DNA from 3 places in the Isoptericola sp. F-RaC21 genome. Region 3 is predicted to be linked to each of the others. Evidence: predicted binding sites of a transcription regulator. Region 3 holds the regulator's gene; each other region holds the start of a gene.

Region 1 (5,709 bases), on a different contig from region 3:
GCCGGCGGGCGGCCGGGACGTCGGCGAAGGTGCTGCGGCGGAACTCTGGTCTGGCGTCGCTGCTCACGACGGCGACGCTAGCGCCCCGCGCCCTGCGCGTCACCGGCAATCCGGCGTTCGACGGTGCGGCGCCGTACCGTGAAGCGGTGAGCCCGCCCGTGCCCGACGCGACGCAGGCCCGGCTGCGCAGCCGCGTCCTGGTGGTCGCGATCCTGGCGTCGTTCGTGTCGTTCCTCGACGGCACCGTCGTCAACGTGGCGCTGCCCGCGATCGGCGACGAGCTCGGGGGCGTGGGGGACGCCCGGCTCAGCCTCCAGCAGTGGGTGGTGGACGGCTACCTCGTCACCCTCGGCTCGCTCATCCTGCTCGCCGGCTCGCTGTCGGACCTGTACGGGCGCAAGCGGGTGCTCGTGGCCGGGCTCGTGGGCTTCGCCGCGGCGTCCGTGCTGTGCGCGATCGCGCCGACCGGCCCGGTGCTGGTGGGGGCCCGCCTGCTGCAGGGCGTGGCCGGCGCGCTGCTCGTGCCGAGCTCGCTGGCGCTCATCATCTCGACGTTCGAGGGCGAGGCGCAGGGGCGAGCCATCGGGCGGTGGACCGCGTGGACCGGCACGGCGATGATCGTCGGGCCGTTCGTCGGCGGCGGCCTGGTCGACCTGCTGTCGTGGCGCTGGGTGTTCTGGATCAACCTGCCCGTCGTCGTGGTCACGCTGCTGCTGCTGCGCCCCGTGCCCGAGGTGCGGCCGGACCCTGGGCGGCGGCTCGACGTGCCGGGCGCGGTGCTCGCCGCCACGGGGCTCGCTGCGGGGGTGTACGGCCTCATCGAGCGGACCTGGGCGGCGGTCGCCGTCGGCGCGGTGCTGCTGGTCGGGTTCGTGGTCTACGAGCGGCGGGCGCGCGACCCGATGATGCCGCCGCGGCTGTTCGCGGCCCGCAACTTCGCCTGGGGCAACCTCGCGACGTTCGCCGTCTACGGGGCGCTCTCGCTCGGCGGGTTCGTGCTCGGCCTGTTCCTGCAGCAGGTGGCGGGCTACTCGGCCACGGCCGCCGGCGTGGCGCAGCTGCCGTCGACGCTCGCGATGCTCGCCCTGTCGACGCGGTTCGGCACCCTCGCCGCCCGGTACGGGGCGCGGTGGTTCATGACGATCGGCCCGGTGGTCGCGGGCGCCGGCTACCTGTTGCTGCTCACGATGGACGCGAGCGCCACGTACGTCACGCAGGTGCTGCCGGGGCTGCTCGTGTTCGGCCTCGGCCTGTCCATCACCGTCGCGCCGCTGACGTCCGCGATCCTGGGCGCGGCCCCGCCCGCGGACGCCGGCATCGCGTCGGCGGTGAACAACGCCGTCTCACGCGTCGCCGGGCTGCTGACCGTCGCCTTCGCGGGGGTCATCCTCGGCGGGGTGCTCGACGTCGCGTCGTTCCACCGCGCGCTGCTGGTCACCGCGGGCCTGCTCGTGCTCGGCGGGCTGGTGAGCATGGTCGGGATCCGGGACGTCAGAGCTGCAGCTTGAAGCCCTCGTGCGACTGCGCGTAGCCGAGCGACCGGTAGAACCGGTGCGCGTCCGGGCGCTGCTTGTCGGACGTGAGCTGGGCGAGGGCGCAGCCGCGCTCGCGGCCACGCTCGTGGGCATGCTCCATGAGCGCGCGACCCAGGCCTCGGCCGCGCAGCGTGGCGTCGACGCGCACCGCCTCGACCAGGAGGCGTGTGGCTCCGTTGCGCGAGATGCCGGGCACGAACGTCAGCTGCATGACGCCCACGACCGCGCCGTCCAGCTCCGCCACGACGAGCTCGTCGTTCGGGCTCGCCTCGATCGCCTCGAAGCCGGCGACGTGGGCCGGGCCGAACGTCCCCGTGCGGGCCGCGGCGACGGCGTCGTCGGCGATGAGCTCGACGACGCGCGGCAGGTCGTCGCGGGTCGCGAGGCGGAAGGTGACGGCGGAGGCGGGGGAGTCGGGCACGGCGGGACGGTAGCAGGCGGGCTCCGGGTCAGAACGGCGGGTCGAGCCAGGGCGGGCTGGCTGGATCGGGCGGGGGCGGGGCCGCCGGAGGCGGCACGTCGGACGGGGCGTCGCGATCGTCGTCGGGTGGTTCGTGGCCACAGGGCATGGACCGGTGGCGGGTGACGTCGATCGGGTCCGGACGAGTGACGTGCCGCCGGCCGGTGGGGGACGTCCATTCGAGGGTGCCGCCCCAGCCGACGTGGCTGCCGTCGGTGCGGGTGGTGCCCACCTGTCTGACCCGCCAGGTCGTCTGGTGCTTGACCACATGGTGTCGACGGCAGAGCACGGCCAGATTGGTGGCGGCCGTGGCGCCGCCGTCGGCCCAGGCCGTGGTGTGGTCGAGGTCTGAACCCTGGGCGGGGCGGGTGCAGCCCGGGAAGCGGCAGGTGGCGTCCCGCGCCTGGACCAGGTGCTTGAGGTCGGTGGGAACCGTGTAGGCGGTACGGCCGACGGACAGCACGGCACCGGACTCGGGGTGGGTGAGGATCCGCCGGAACGACGGTGCGAGGGCCGCGAGCCGGCGGGCGGTGTCAGGGTCGATGGGCACGTGCCCGTCGAGGGTGGCGGGGGCGTCGGCGAGGCCGAGCAGGCTCAGCACCGGGACCGTGACGGTGACCTGCGGTCGGACGGAACGTGCCAGGGTCGCCAGCGTGGTGGAGATCGTCGCGCCGGGCGCGGGTGTCGGGACACGATCCGTGGTCTCGACGGGCTCGACCGTCGGGACGGCCTCGACGTCGAGGGTGCCGTCGTCGAGCAGGAGGGCGGCGAGGGTGTCGGCGCGGGCCTGGTCGAGGGTCCGTGGGTCGTCCTCGGCCCGGAGGTGTCGGGCCGCGCGGGTGAGGCGGTCGTGTGCGGCGTGCGCGAGGGGCGCGGGCAGGTGGGCGACGAGCCACGCCATGCCGTCGCGTCCCTCGTCGAGAAAGACGGCGCGTCGGTCCGCTGCCTCGGCGTGGCGGACGTCGGCGGGCGTGGGGTGCGAGATCTCGCGGGCGTGAACCGCCCTGCGGCTGAGCTGCGTCGGTGTGCAGGTGATCATGCCCGTGCTCGGGTCGAGCGCGGCGGCGAGCACGGATCGTTCGACCGCTGCGGCGTCGTCGGGGGCCAGGTCGGCGAGGTGCTTGCTGATCGCCGCGGCGTGCGCCCACGACAGGCGGCCGTCGCGCAGGGCGGCCAGGGTCGCGGGAGCCTTGCCGGTCAGCGTGACGGCATGGTCGGCGAGGGCGCCCGCGGCGTGCTCCCCGAGGTGCAAGGTGGTGGCGATCTCGGCAGTCACGGCGCGACGGGCGAGCTCGAGCCTGCGGGCGGACGGTGCACGTCTGGCCGTGGGGTCGTGCTGGTCGAGCAGGTCGGTCTCCAGCGCCTCGGCGAGTCCGGCGGCCCGCGCGAGAAGGGCGGCACGTTCGGCGTGCACGGCGGCGAGCCGGGCGTCGTTCGCGGCAAGCTCGTCCAGCACAAGGTCCAGGTCCGCCAGCGACGGCCGCGGCGGCCGGGCGTCGAACGCTCCCGGGGCGTCCTGGCGAACCTGCCCGGTGTCGGTGTCGCACGTCGTGGCGTCGTGCCCCGCGGACGCGCGGACGCGCTCGGACTCTTCCGCGAGCAGCTCGCTGATCGACGGTGTCCACGACCAAGGCATCGCGGCGATCCGGTCGGCTGTCGCCTGGAGATCCATGGACGTGCTCGCACCGCTGCCCGCGCTGACATCGGCGCCGGTCGCAGGGTCGGGGTGCGTCGTCGTCATGCCTCGAGGCTAGCGATACTCGAACATGTGTTCTACCCCTTGGTGACATCTGTGGACAGCCGATCGGAGTGGTCAACGGACCCGGGTCGGCACCGCCCCGGGCGACGTTGCCGGCCACGACGGACGCGGGCTTGCGCGCGGCCTGATCCCCAAGGCGGTCGCGGAACGTCTCGCGGAAGTCGAGCCGTGGCCACCGGGCCTCGAGGCCGGGGCCGCTGACGTCCCGGGGCGTTCTGCCGCGGGCAGAAGGTGGGGCGCGCGGCGTCTGCGTACGCCAGGCTGGGGCGCATGAGGCTGCTGGTGCTGGGTGGGTCGGTGTTCCTGTCGAGGGCGGTCGCGGCGGACGCCGTGTCGCGCGGCCACGAGGTGGTGGCCGCGAACCGCGGTCGGTCGGGTCCGGTGCCCGACGGCGTGCGGCACGTGCGGCTGGACCGCGCCGACGCGTTCCCGGAGGCCCTGGCCGCGGAGGGCTTCGACGCCGTCGTCGACGTCTCGCGCACGCCGTCGCACGTGCGCCGCGCTGTGGCCGCCCTGCCGGACGCGCACTGGGTGTTCGTGTCGACCGTCAACGTGTACGCGGACGACGGCGACCCGGGCGGGCCGGGCGTCGGGCGGCTGCGCGAGCCGGAGCCCGGCGACGTCGACGGGGCGGAGAACCCGGAGGCGTACGGCGCGATGAAGGTCGCGTGCGAGAACACCGTCCGCGAGGGGGCGGCGTCGGCGGCCGTGGTGCGCCCCGGCCTCATCGTCGGGCCGGGCGACCCCAGCGGACGGTTCGCATACTGGCCGGCGCGACTGGCCCGGGTGCTCGACGGGGCCGCCGACGTGCTGGCGCCCGGCGACCCGGCTGCCCCGGTCCAGGTGATCGACGTGCGCGACCTCGCGGCCTGGGCCGTCGACCTCGCCGAGCGCCGCGCCGAGGGGACGTTCGACGCCGTCGGCCCGGTGACCCCCATCGGCGACCTGCTCGCGGCGGCGGCCCGCGGCGTCGGCGCCGAACCGCGCTGGGTGTGGGCGGACGACGCCACCCTGGCGGCTGCCGACGTCCGGCCGTGGTCCGGGGAGCGGTCCCTGCCGCTGTGGCTGCCGCGGCCTGAGTACGACGGGATGCCGGCGCACGACGCCGGCCCCGCGCTCGCCGCCGGGCTGCGTCCGAGACCGGTCGAGGACACGGCCCGCGACACGCTGGCCTGGCTGCGCGCGACTCCGGACGCGCACGTCACCGGCCTGACCGCGGCGGAGGAGGCCGACGTCGTGGCCGGGCTGCGCAGGGCCACCAAGGATTCTGACTCCGGCGTCTAGTGCGTCACTTTCGGGCCCGGTCGGAGCCCGACGTCCGACGCGCGGGCTTACGGTCGAAGGGTCAGCGCCCCTTCCCTCACGAGGGCGACGGGGCGGTCGTTCGTCCCGTCCGGGCCGTCGTCGCGCACCAGCGTCACCGCTCGTCGGGGCGTGGTGCGAAGGAGTACGGACATGGCGGCAGGCAGCAGTCTCGCGGGTCGGGTGGCGCTCGTGACGGGCGGCGGTTCGGGCATCGGCGAGGCGGTGAGCAAGGAGCTCGCGGCCCACGGCGCCCAGGTCGTGGTCACCGACATCCGGCTGGACGCCGCGCAGCGCGTGGCGGACGAGATCAAGGCCGCCGGCGGCGAGGCCGCGGCGTTCGAGCAGAACACCGCGGTGAAGGAGGACTCGGCCAAGGCGGTCGAGTTCGCGAAGGCCACGTTCGGCGGGCTCAACTACGCGGTGAACAACGCGGGCATCGGCGGCAAGCAGGCGCCGGCGGGCGAGACCGACCTGGACGACTGGGACCGCGTCATCGGCATCAACCTCAACGGGGTGCTGTACGGCATGCGGGCGCAGATCCCCGCGATGCTCGAGCAGGGCGCGGGCGAGAGCGCGATCGTCAACATGGCGTCGATCCACGGCACGGTCGCGGCCCTCGGCAGCGGCGCGTACACGGCCGCCAAGCACGG
Region 2 (5,709 bases), on a different contig from region 3:
CGTTCTGGTTCTCGGTCATGCCCCGGAACGTAAGAGGCCCGGGAGACGTCGGGGGCACCGGGCGATGAACCTCCCGTGCACAGGTGTCGAACAGCACGGCCGTCGGACAGCGCGGCGGTCGGGACGCCTGCTCGGGGCGAGCTCAGAAGGGCGGCGGCCCGTCCCGGTCTCCCGGCGGGCGGGCCGGCGGCCGGGACGTGACGCGAGGGTCCTGCGGCACGGGGTCGCGGGCGAACCGGTGACCGGTGGGCGCGATCCAGGTGGTGCGGCCGTCGTCCGGGTCCCGTGCGACCTGCCACCCGCCGACCGTCTTGGCCCGGTGGTGGGTGCGGCACAGGGCGTGCAGGTTGTCGCCGTGGGTCTGCGGTGCGCCCGACGCGGGGTCGAACGGGTCGACGTGGTCGAGGTCCGACGACGCGGCGGGCACCCGGCAGCCGGGGAACGTGCACGTGACGTCCCGCGCGACGACCGCGGCGCGCAGCGCGGCGCTCGGGCGGTAGGAGCGGGGGGACAGGTCCGTCAGCACGCCGCTCCCCGGGTCGGTGAAGAGGCGCTGCCAGACGGCGTCCGGGTCGGACGCGAGCGCCCGCGCCATCGCCGGCGGGATCGGGCCGTGGCCGGCCAGGATCGCGGGCAGGTCGTCCGAGCCGAGCAGGGTCGACGCCGCCACCGTCACCCGGATGCCCGCACGCGCGCCCCGGCACGACGGGGACACAGGTCCGTCCACGTCGCCGCCCGGTGCCGTGCCGCCGGCGGCGGGCCGTCCGGTAGCGAGCTGACCGTTGGCGAGCCGTCCGGTGACGAGCGCGGTGAGGGCGTCGGCACGGCACTCGTCGAGCCGACGCGACTCGCCGGGCGCCCGGCGCAGGGCGAGCCCGGCGTCGTCGATCACCGCGAACGCGCGCGCGGCGTCGTCGGCGGGCAGGTAGGCGGTGAGGTAGGCCATCGCGTCGTCGACCGGCTCGAGCCGGACGAAGCGCTCGGCGCGCGCGGCGCGGTGCCGGGCCTCCGTGCCCTCCGGGTCGGCCTCGATCTCCGCGCGGCGCATGCGCGCGCGGATCTGCGGGACGGTGAGGCGCTCGGCGTCGGGCAGCACGCCGGCGACCACCTCGCGGCGCAGGGGGTCGGGCAGCCGGCCCGCGTCGATCAGCGCCTCCGCCTTGCGACGGTCAACGACGCCCGCCGCGAGGGCGTCCGCCACCTCGGGCAGCCGGGCCGTCCCGTGCGCCACCGTGACGAGCTGCGCGGCCGCGTGCCGGGTCTGGCCGAGCCGCGCCGCGACGGCGTCCGCCACGAACTCGTGCCGCGACGAGCCGCGCGTGCGCTCCAGCATCTCGGCCAGCACGCGCGCGGAGCCCGCCTGCGCCCAGGCGGCGACCCGCTCCCACGCGGCCAGCACCTCCAGGATCGTGAAGTCGTCGAGCTCGGCCTCGTCCAGCGACGCGAGCGTGCCCGCGAGGTCCGGGCCGGGGGCCGCGTCGTCCAGCACGGCGAGCAGCGGACGGTCGAACGGGTCGTCGCTCAGGCTCCCGGCCGCCGAGCCCGCGCGGGCCGTCGCGGCTGGTGCCCTGTCGTCGCGCGCCGGCGCCTCGAGCTTCCCGTGCCGTGGCGCGGCGCCGTCAAGCGTCGGGGTGTCCAGCGTCGGGGTGTCCAGCGTTGCGGTGTCCGGCGTCGCGGCGTGCAGCGTCGCGGCGTGCAGCGTTGCGACGTCCAGCATCGCGGCGTCCACCGTCGCGCCGTCCGGCGCCCAGCGCACCCGGGCGGCGCGATCGCCGAGGCGCTCGTCCCGACCACGCTCGTCCCGACCATCGCCGGGCCCGTCGCCACCGAGCAGGCCGGCGAGGGCTCGTTCGAGGACCGTCGCGCGCACCGCCGTGACGTGCGGTGCGCGCGACGTGGGCGGTTCCGGCGCGACCGGGGCACAGGCCGCGCCGGAACCGAGCGCCCGAGAACGACGGCGGCCAGCCGCGGGCGGCGCGACTCTCGCTCCGTCGTCTTCGAACATGTGTTCGAGAGTAGCGGGGATGGCACCGCGCCACAAGGGCACGCCCGAAGGCTGTGGACGACCTGCGCTAGTCAGCCACGATCAGCGACGATCAGACCAGGCCGTCCTCCTGCAGCACCCGCTGCGCGACGGCGAACGCGGAGTTCGCGCTCGGCACGGAGCAGTAGATCGCGGACTGCAGCAGCACCTCGCGGATCTCGTCCACGGTGAGCCCGTTGCGCACCGCGGCGCGCACATGCATGGCGAGCTCGTCCGTGTGCCCGCCCGCCACCAACGCGGTGAGGGTGATCATCGACCGGCTGCGGCGGTCGAGGCCCGGCCGCGTCCAGATCTCGCCCCAGGCGTAGCGCGTGATGAGGTCCTGGAAGTCCGCCGTGAACGACGTCGTCCCTGCCTCGGCCCGGTCCACGTGGGCGTCGCCCAGCACCCCGCGGCGCACGCGCATCCCGGCGTCGTGCCTTCGCTCGTCGCCCGTGCGCCTCTCGTCCGCGCGCCTGCCGTCCGGCCGCTCGTCGCCCGGCCGCTCGTCGTGCTCCGTCATCGCCCCTCCCCCTCGTCCACCAGCTCGCGGACCAGGGCCGCGGCGCGGCCCGGCCGCTCGGCGGGCGCGAGGTGCGCCGCGCCATGGATCACGACGAGCCGCCCGCGCTGCACGCCGTCCGCCACCTGGCGGACGTCGTCGGGCGTCGTCGCCGGGTCCTCGTCGCCGGCGACGGCGACCACGGGCGCGCCGATCTCGGCGAGCCGGTCGCGGACGTCGAACCGGGCCAGCGCCCCGCACACGGCGGCGTAGCCGAACCGGTCCGCGTGCTGCAGGGACGCCAGCAGGCGGGTCCCGACGTCGGGCTCCCGCGCCAGGAAGCCAGGACCGAACCAGCGGCCCGCCGAGGACGAGACCTGCGTCGGGGTGCCCGCCGCCGCGACCAGCGCCGCGCGCTCGAGCCACGGCCCGGGCTCACCGAAGCGGGCGGCGGTGCAGCACAGGACGGCGCCGCGCACGCGCTCCGGCGCGTCGAGCAGCAGCTGCTGGCCGACGGCGCCGCCCACGGAGACGCCCGCGTACCAGAAGGGCGCGCCGGGGTCGCCGCGCTCGGCCTGCGCGCGGTCGGCGATCCCCAGCACGGCGGCCGCCAGGTCCGCCATGGTCAGGTCGTCGAGCGACCCCGGGGCCACGGCCGGCGACGCGCCGTGGCCCGGCAGGTCCCAGCCGACGACGTCGAGCCCGTCGTCCAGCAGCGGGACGACGTCGTGCCACAACGCCGCGACCGACGTCCCCAGCGACGGACCCAGCACCAGCAGCGGCCGGGACGCGTCGCGCACCGCGAACGCCACGGCGCCCAGGTCGGGGGCGCTCATCGCTCCGCCCCCGCGCCGTCGGGCCCCGCGTCCGGCGCGTACCGCGCGAGCACCCGGTCGACGACGGTCGCCGCGGCGCCGGTGTCCGCGGAGCCCGCGTCCACGCCGAGCTGCTCGCGCAGGTTCCGCGCGACGCCCGCCTCGTCGACCTCCAGCCCCTCCAGCAGCTCGGCGGCGGCGTGCGCGGCGCCGATCGCGTGCCGGGCGAGCTGCTGCAGCGCCGGCCACTCGGCGTGCCACGCGCCGTCGGGCCGCTCGTCGACGGCCTCGCCGGCGGACCCGAGCACCTGCGCCGCCAGCGCGGGCGCGGCCAGCGACGACCGGCGCACCAGCACCGACAGCACCGGGTTGCGCTTGTGCGCCATCGCCGACGACGCGCCGCGCCCCGGGGCGGCCGGCTCGCGCAGCTCGCCCACCTCGCCGCGGGCGCCGACCAGGACGTCGGCCGCGACCGTGCCTGTCGCCGCGCACGCCTCGGCGAGCGCGCCCGCCGCGCGGACGACGGGGAAGCGGGTCACGTGCCACGGGCCGGCCGTCACGGGCAGGCCGAGCTCCGCCGCCCAGGCGTCGACCAGAGGCCACGGGCCGGCGGTCACGGGCACGGACGGGGTCTCGACAGGCTCGACCGACGGGGCCGGCGTGGCATCGACGGGCTCGACCGACGGGCTCGACGTGGCCTCGGCAGGCCCGGTCGACGGGGTCGGCAGGGCCCCGAGCGTGCCCGCCGCGCCGCCGTAGGCGAGCGGGAGCGCGCGGGTCGCGTCGTCGAGCCGGGCCCGCGCCTCGGCGAGGGCCTGCAGCCACCCGGCGCAGCGCGCGCCGAGGGTGGTGGGGACGGCGGGCTGCGTGAGCGTGCGCCCCAGCGCGGGCAGGTCGCGGTACCGGCGCGCGAGACCCGCGGCGGCGACGACGGCGCGGCCGAGCCCGGCGTCGGCCACCCGGCCGGCGTCGCGCAGCACGAGCACGAGGGCGGTGTCGAGCACGTCCTGCGACGTCAGGCCGGCGTGCACCGCGCCCACGACGTCCGCGACGGGCACCCCCGCCTCGACGGCGGGCCCGCACCCGGACTCCACGGCCGCGCGCAGCCGGGCGAGGAGGGGGATCACGGGGTTGCCGCCGCCCGCCGCGTCGCGCGCGACCTCGGTCGCCAGGGCGAGCGCCGCGCCGTCGTCGGCCGCGAGCGCCACGACGGCCCGGTCCACGACGGGCACGACGGCGGCGGGGACGACGCCGCACCGCGCCTGGGCACGCACCCACGCGGCCTCGGCGGCGAGCATCGCGCGCAGGACGGCGACGTCGTCGGTGACGGCGGCGGGCGAGCCGGGGGCGAGGTCCGCGCCGGGGGTGAGCAGTCCGACGTCAGGCACGCGACGGCACCCCGGAGACGATCTCCCCGCTCGGGTCCGGCAGGTCGAGCGGGTCGGACGGCAGGCCGGCGGCGAGCCCGCGGACGACGCCGTGCACCTCGTCCGGGGTCGCGTCGGGCGGCGCGTGACCCGGAGTGCCCTGGCCGAGGTCGAGGAACACCGTCTCCCCCTCCCCCTGCAGCCGGATGTCGAACCGGAGCGACCCGTCGGACTCACGCGCCGCGACGAGCGTCGCTCGACGCTCCGGCTCGAGCCCCGCGAGGAGCGGGTCGGCCGCGAGCGCGTCCTCGTCGTCCGGCAGGTAGATGCGGGTGAACAGCCGGTCGGTGAGGCCTCGGGCGAAGACGGCGACGGCGACCATCGCGGGCCGGCGACGCCCGTCCGTCGACGCGGCGGGGCCGGGCTCGAGTGTGCGGAACCAGTACCCGCCCTCGCGGTCGGTGGCGGCGCGGCCCCAGCCGGTGAACGTGCCGTCGCGCAGGATCGAGCCGCTGCGCCGCACGGCGGTGCCCGACGGGTCGGCGTGCCAGATCTCCAGCAGCGCGTCGGGCACGGGCCGGCCCGCGCCGTCGAGCACGCGCCCGTGCAGCCGCACCGCCCCCGGGGTGCCGGGCTCGACGAGCTCGTTGCCCCGGTCGTACGGCAGGGCGTAGCCGAAGAACGGCCCGACGGTCTGGCCGGGCGTCGGGCGCAGGCGCGGCGCGCGCCCGCTGGTCACGGCGTCACTCATCGTCGTCCTCCGGCTCCGTCCAGGTGCGGTCCGCCCCCGACAGCACGATGTCCCACCGGTAGCCGGTGGACCACTCGTGCGAGGTGAGCGCGTGGTCGTAGACGGCGATCAGTCGGTCACGCGCCCGCGGGTCGCGCACGGACTGGTAGATGGGGTCCAGGGCGAACAGCGGGTCGCCGGGGAAGTACATCTGCGTCACGGTGCGCTGCGTGAAGTCGGTGCCGAACAGCGAGAAGTGGATGTGCGCGGGC
Region 3 (5,709 bases):
CGGCGGGTACCCGGTCGAGGGTGCGACGCTCTTCGACCTCCCGGACGATCCCGGCCCCGGCGAGGGCGCCGCTGCGGAGCAGCACCCGGCGGCCTCGGGCCCGCGCGGGCGGGGCGGACGCCCGGGGGATGCGGCCTCGCTCGCCGACCACGTGCGCCGGCTGCACGCCTGGGCCGACGAGACCGACACCGGCGACCGCGACGACCTCGTGCCCGGCGTCCCCGACAAGGCCTGGCGCCAGGTGTCCGTCACCGCGCTGGAGTGCCTGGGCCAGCGGTGCCCGCTCCTCGCGGAGTGCTTCCCGGAGCGGGCACGCGCGGCGGCGCGGGAGGCCGACGTCGTCGTCACCAACCACGCCATGCTCGGCATCGCCGTCTCGGGGAACCCGGGCGTGCTGCCGGAGCACGACGCCGTCGTCGTCGACGAGGCGCACGAGCTCGCCGAGCGCGTGACGGCGGCCGCCACCGTCGACCTGTCCCTGACGGTCGTGGAGCACGCGGCGCGCCTCGCCCGCCGGCACGGCGGCACAGAGACGGAGGCGCTCGACGCCGCCTCGCAGCGGCTGGGCAGCCTGCTGGCCACCGCGCCCGCGGAGCGGTTCCCGCTCGGCCTGCCCGACGACCTGCGCGCCGCGGTGGCCGCGGTGCGCGACGCCGCGCGCGAGCTCCTCACGCGGCTCAAGCCGCAGGGCTCGGGCAAGCAGGAGGCCCCGGACGCGGGGATGAAGATGGCGCAGTCCGCCGTCCTGCAGCTCTTCGAGGTCGCGGAGCGGATGGCGGCCGAGGACACGACCGCGGACGTGCTGTGGTGCTCGCGCCCGCCGGAGAACGCGCCCTGGGCCGGCGACGGCGTGACGCGGCTGCACGCCGCGCCGCTGGCGGTGGCGGGGCTGATCCGCACGCACCTGCTGGGCGAGGCGACGGGCGTGTTCACCTCGGCGACCCTCACCCTCGGCGGCACCTTCGACCCGGTGGCGCGGTCGCTCGGACTGGCGGGTTCGGGAGGCTCCGACGAGACCGCGGACTGGGCGGGGCTCGACGTCGGCAGCCCGTTCGACTATCCCCGGCAGGGGATCCTCTACGTGGCCCGGCACTTGCCCGCGCCCGGTCGCGAGCCCACGACCGACGCCCAGCTCGACGAGATCGCCGGGCTGATCGAGGCCGCCGGCGGGCGGACGCTGGGGCTGTTCTCGTCCCGCCGGGCGGCGCTGGCCGCGGCGGAGGCGATGCGCGAGCGGCTGGACGTCCCCGTGCTGTGCCAGGGAGACGACCAGCTCCCGACGCTGGTGCAGGCGTTCGCCGCCGACCCGCCGACCTGTCTGTTCGGCACCCTCTCCCTGTGGCAGGGCGTCGACGTGCCCGGCCCGAGCTGTCAGCTGGTGCTCGTGGACCGGATCCCGTTCCCGCGGCCGGACGACCCGGTCAAGGCGGCGCGGGCCCGGTCGGTGGAGCAGGCGGGCGGCAACGGCTTCATGCAGGTCTCGGCCACGCATGCCGCGCTGCTGCTGGCGCAGGGAGCAGGGCGGCTGGTGCGCACGGGGGAGGACCGCGGCGTCGTGGCCGTCCTCGACCCCCGGCTCGCGACGGCGCGGTACGGGTCGTTCCTCACCCGCTCCATGCCGGACTTCTGGCCGACCACGGACGGCGAGCTCGTCCGCGCTGCGCTCCGGCGTCTCGACACCTAGCGTGGGGGCCGTGGACGAGACACGCAGGACGACCAAGCTCGCGATCGTCGGGGCGGGAGCGGTGGGTTCCACCCTCGCGTACGCGGCACTGGCCCGGGGCGCGGCGCGGTCCGTCGCCCTCCTGGACGTCAACCGGGCGAAGGTGGAGGCGGAGGTCCTCGACCTGCGGCACGGGGGCATGTTCATCCCGCAGGCGGAGATCGAGGGCTCGGACGACGTCGAGGTCTGCCGCGGCGCCGACATCGTGGCGGTGACGGCCGGGGCCAAGCAGAAGCCCGGGCAGAGCCGCCTCGACCTGGCCGAGGCGACGGTCGGCCTCACCCGGTCGATCCTGCCGGGGCTCCTGGAGGTCGCCCCCGACGCGGTGTACCTCATGGTCACCAACCCGGTGGACGTCGTCACGTACGCGGCGCAGGAGATCAGCGGCCTGCCCCGCGGCCGGGTGTTCGGCAGCGGCACCGTCCTGGACTCCTCGAGGCTGCGTGACGCGCTGGCCCGGCACTGCGGGGTCGCCGTGGGGAACGTGCACGCGAACATCGCCGGCGAGCACGGCGACTCGGAGATCGTGCTGTGGAGCTCCGCCACGATCGCCGGCGTGCCGCTCCTGGACTGGCGCCCGTTCCGGGGGCGTCCGCCGCTGGACGAGCCCGCCCGGCACCAGATCGCCACCGACGTCGTCGAGTCGGCCTACCGGGTCATCGCCGGGAAGGGGGCGACGAACTACGCCGTCGGCCTGGCGGCGACCCGGATCATCGAGGCGGTGCTCAACGACGAGCACCGGGTGATGAACGTGTCGTCACGCCTGGACGACTTCTACGGCATCAGCGACGTCTGCCTGTCCGTGCCCTCGCTCGTCGACCGCCGCGGCGTGGCGGAGACCATCGACACCCCGCTCTCGGACGAGGAGATCGCCGGCCTGCGCGCGTCGGCCGACGGCATGCGCGCCGTGCAGGCCCGGCTCGGCCTCTGACGGGCCCGAACCGTCAGAGGCTGCGGAGCACGGCGACGACCCGCCCGAGCACCTGCGCCTCGTCGCCCGGGATGGGGGAGTAGGCGGCGTTCTGCGGCAGCAGCCAGGTGTGCCCGTCGGCCTGCTTGAACGTCTTGACCGTGGCCTCGCCGTCGATCATCGCGGCGACGACCTCGCCGTTCTCGGCCACGGGCTGGCTGCGCACGACCACCCAGTCGCCGTCGCAGATCGCGGCGTCGACCATCGAGTCGCCCGCGACCTTGAGGAGGAAGAGGTCGCCGTCGCCGACGACCTGCCGGGGGAGCGGGAACACGTCCTCGACGACCTGCTCGGCGAGGATCGGGCCGCCGGCGGCGATCCGGCCGACCAGAGGGACGTAGGACGGTGCCTCCGCCGGCTGTGCGTCCGACGCGGCGACCGAGCCGGCGACGAACCCGGTCGCGCCGCCCTCGGGGCCGGCCTCGCCCGCCGCCGGGGTCTCGGGATCGACCACCTCGATCGCTCGCGGCCGGTTCGGGTCGCGGCGCAGGTAGCCCTTGCGCTCGAGGGTGGTGAGCTGGTGCTTGACCGACGACGGGCTCGCCAGGCCGACGGCCTCGCCGATCTCGCGCATCGTCGGCGGGTAGCCGCGCGCCTCGACCGAGGTGCGGATGGTCTCGAGCACGCGCCGCTGACGCGGCGTGAGGCGGTCGGCCGACGGCGACAGCTCGCTCACCGATGCCAGCGCGGTCGTCGAGCTCCCCGCCGTGTCCTGGGGGGTCTCGTCCTGGGTCGACCACGGCGTCGCCGCCGTCGTGGACGCCGGGGCCTGGTCCCGTCCGCTGGTCATCGCGTTCTCCGTCCTCCAGGGGCGCGGCCCGCGGGCGGGCCGATGAAATCCGACAAACCTTCCATCGCGCTGTCGGCCACTCTAGGCCAGTTCGGGGCCGACATCAAACATCTGTTCGATCAGGCCTCGACCGTGTCGCCCCGACGTGGTACACCTAGTACAGCAGTTCGACGTACAGGTGTTCGACGAACGGGTGTTCGACGAGGCGGCTCGCCTCGCGCGGCGCCACGGGACCGGAGGCAGGACGATGCAGAACGCGCACAGCACCAGCGACGCCCGCGGCTTCCTCGGCCTCGGGGGGCTCCGGCTCACCCGTAGGGGCCGGGTCGTGATCGCGGCGCTCGTCCTTCTCGTGCTCGTGGGCGCGGGGCTCGTCGGCCAGCGCGCCGTGGCCGAGGCGCCGGGCGCGGGCGTGGAGGTCCGGCTCCAGACGGTGGCGCCGGGCGACACGCTCTGGCAGTACGCGCAGTCGGTGCGCGGTGCGGGCGAGGACCTGCGCGACGTCGTCGCCGAGCTGCGCGAGCTCAACGACCTGCCGACGGCCGAGCTCCAGGCCGGCCAGGTGGTGCTGCTCCCGCAGGAGTGACGGCGTGCCGCCGCGGTGGATCCTGCTTGCGCGGACGGTCGCCCGCCGCTTACCTTGACGGGCAGCCGGGCGCCGGTCCGGAGCCGAGCGCAGGAGACCAGGATGCACTGCCCGTTCTGCCGCCACGCGGACTCGCGAGTCATCGACTCGCGCACGTCCGACGACGGCTCGTCCATCCGTCGTCGGCGCCAGTGCCCCGCGTGCCAGCGTCGGTTCACCACGATCGAGACGGCCAGCCTGTCGGTCGCCAAGCGGTCCGGGGTGACGGAGCCGTTCAGCAGGGACAAGGTCGTGGCCGGGGTACGCAAGGCGTGCCAGGGCAGGCCCGTGAGCTCCGACGACCTCGCCGTCCTCGCCCAGAAGGTCGAGGAGACCCTCCGCGCGTCCGGTCGCCCCGAGATCGAGGCGAACGAGGTGGGGCTGGCGATCCTGGGTCCGCTGCGCGAGCTGGACGAGGTCGCCTACCTGCGGTTCGCGAGCGTGTACCAGTCGTTCGAGTCCCTCGAGGACTTCGAGACGGCGATCACGTCGCTGCGGGCGGAGCGCGAGGCGCGCGCGGCATCGGCGGAGGGCGAGACCGGTGGGCCCGACGGCTCCGGAGAGGTCGGCGAGGACACGGTCGAGGAGCCCGCGACCGCAGGCCGGGGCGCCGCGGACTGAGCGGGCGCCGCGCCTGGTCCGTGCGAAATGCCTTGGCGCGGCGGAGGCCGCCGGGGCATGCTGGACGGCACCAGGTGCTGCGCGATCCTCTGCGCCAGCACACACCCCGACGGACGACGAGGTGACCGCGATGACGGACGACTCCAAGGCAAAGCCCTCCGAGGACACGAAGGCGCGCTTCCGGGAGGCGTTGGAGAAGAAGAACGCCGCCAGCCACCCGACCGCCGGCAAGGACGGCAACACCGGCCAGGTGCACGGCTCGGAGACCTCCGGGCCGGTGCAGAAGATGTTCCGCCGCAAGTCGGGCTGAGCGCAGGCGTGCGAAGGGCGGCCCCGGGAGTCCGGGGCCGCCCTTGGTGCGTCCGTGGCGCGGGTGCCGCGTCAGCCGGCCGCAGGGCCGGGCGGGAACTCGGGTCGCTCGAACGCGTCGCGGATGCGCAGGCGGATGGTCGAGTCCATCGCCTGCAGCTTGGCCGACGCGCCACGGTGCGTGACGTCCGAGATGTCGGTCACCACGTAGCCGATCTCGCCGCGCGTGGCGAGCGTCTGCGCCTCGATGTTGGCACCGTGGTCGGCGAACACCTGGTTCACGCGCGCGAGCACGCCGGGCACGTTGCGGTGCAGCAGCATGATGCGCCCGACGCCCGTCTGCGCGAGCTGCAGGTTCGGGAGGTTCACGGACAGCGTGGTCGACCCGGTCGCCACGAAGTCGCGCAGCTTCTTCGAGACGAACTCGCCGATCGCCTCCTGGGCCTCCTCCGTCGAGCCGCCCACGTGGGGCGTCAGGATGACGTTCGGCAGGCCGCGCAGGGGCGACGTGAAGCCGTCGCCGCGCTTCTTGGGCTCGGTCGGGAACACGTCCACGGCGGCGCCGCCGAGGTGGCCGGAGAGGATGTGCTCGCGCAGCGCCTCGACGTCCACGACGAAGCCGCGCGAGAGGTTGAGGAAGATCGCGCCGGGCTTCATCCCCGCGAACAGCT

The links. Region 3 encodes LexA, which represses DNA repair genes until DNA is damaged. Its sites were predicted from a motif close to TCGAACANNTGTTCGA; they were not measured.
Region 1: the regulator LexA is predicted to act here: its motif matches at 3,756-3,771, upstream of AAG589_RS01370 (HNH endonuclease signature motif containing protein).
Region 2: the regulator LexA is predicted to act here: its motif matches at 1,998-2,013, upstream of AAG589_RS17125 (HNH endonuclease signature motif containing protein).

Annotation. Positions count from the first base shown of each region.
Region 1 is NZ_JBCFYX010000001.1:297,488-303,196, forward strand. Features, by position in the region: gene AAG589_RS01355 (GNAT family N-acetyltransferase) at 1-67, opposite strand, end outside; gene AAG589_RS01360 (MFS transporter) at 147-1,508, shown strand; gene AAG589_RS01365 (GNAT family N-acetyltransferase) at 1,492-1,956, opposite strand; gene AAG589_RS01370 (HNH endonuclease signature motif containing protein) at 1,985-3,736, opposite strand; gene AAG589_RS01375 (NAD-dependent epimerase/dehydratase family protein) at 4,025-5,038, shown strand; gene AAG589_RS01380 (SDR family NAD(P)-dependent oxidoreductase) at 5,210-5,709, shown strand, end outside.
Region 2 is NZ_JBCFYX010000004.1:502,811-508,519, forward strand. Features, by position in the region: gene AAG589_RS17120 (metallophosphoesterase family protein) at 1-19, opposite strand, end outside; gene AAG589_RS17125 (HNH endonuclease signature motif containing protein) at 143-1,870, opposite strand; gene pcaC (4-carboxymuconolactone decarboxylase) at 2,097-2,450, opposite strand; gene AAG589_RS17135 (alpha/beta fold hydrolase) at 2,543-3,361, opposite strand; gene AAG589_RS17140 (lyase family protein) at 3,358-4,728, opposite strand; gene pcaG (protocatechuate 3,4-dioxygenase subunit alpha) at 4,721-5,458, opposite strand; gene pcaH (protocatechuate 3,4-dioxygenase subunit beta) at 5,451-5,709, opposite strand, start outside.
Region 3 is NZ_JBCFYX010000002.1:1,001,788-1,007,496, forward strand. Features, by position in the region: gene AAG589_RS10035 (ATP-dependent DNA helicase) at 1-1,684, shown strand, start outside; gene AAG589_RS10040 (L-lactate dehydrogenase) at 1,695-2,654, shown strand; gene lexA (transcriptional repressor LexA) at 2,668-3,483, opposite strand; gene AAG589_RS10050 (LysM peptidoglycan-binding domain-containing protein) at 3,731-4,069, shown strand; gene nrdR (transcriptional regulator NrdR) at 4,172-4,729, shown strand; gene AAG589_RS10060 (DUF5302 domain-containing protein) at 4,860-5,039, shown strand; gene serA (phosphoglycerate dehydrogenase) at 5,111-5,709, opposite strand, start outside.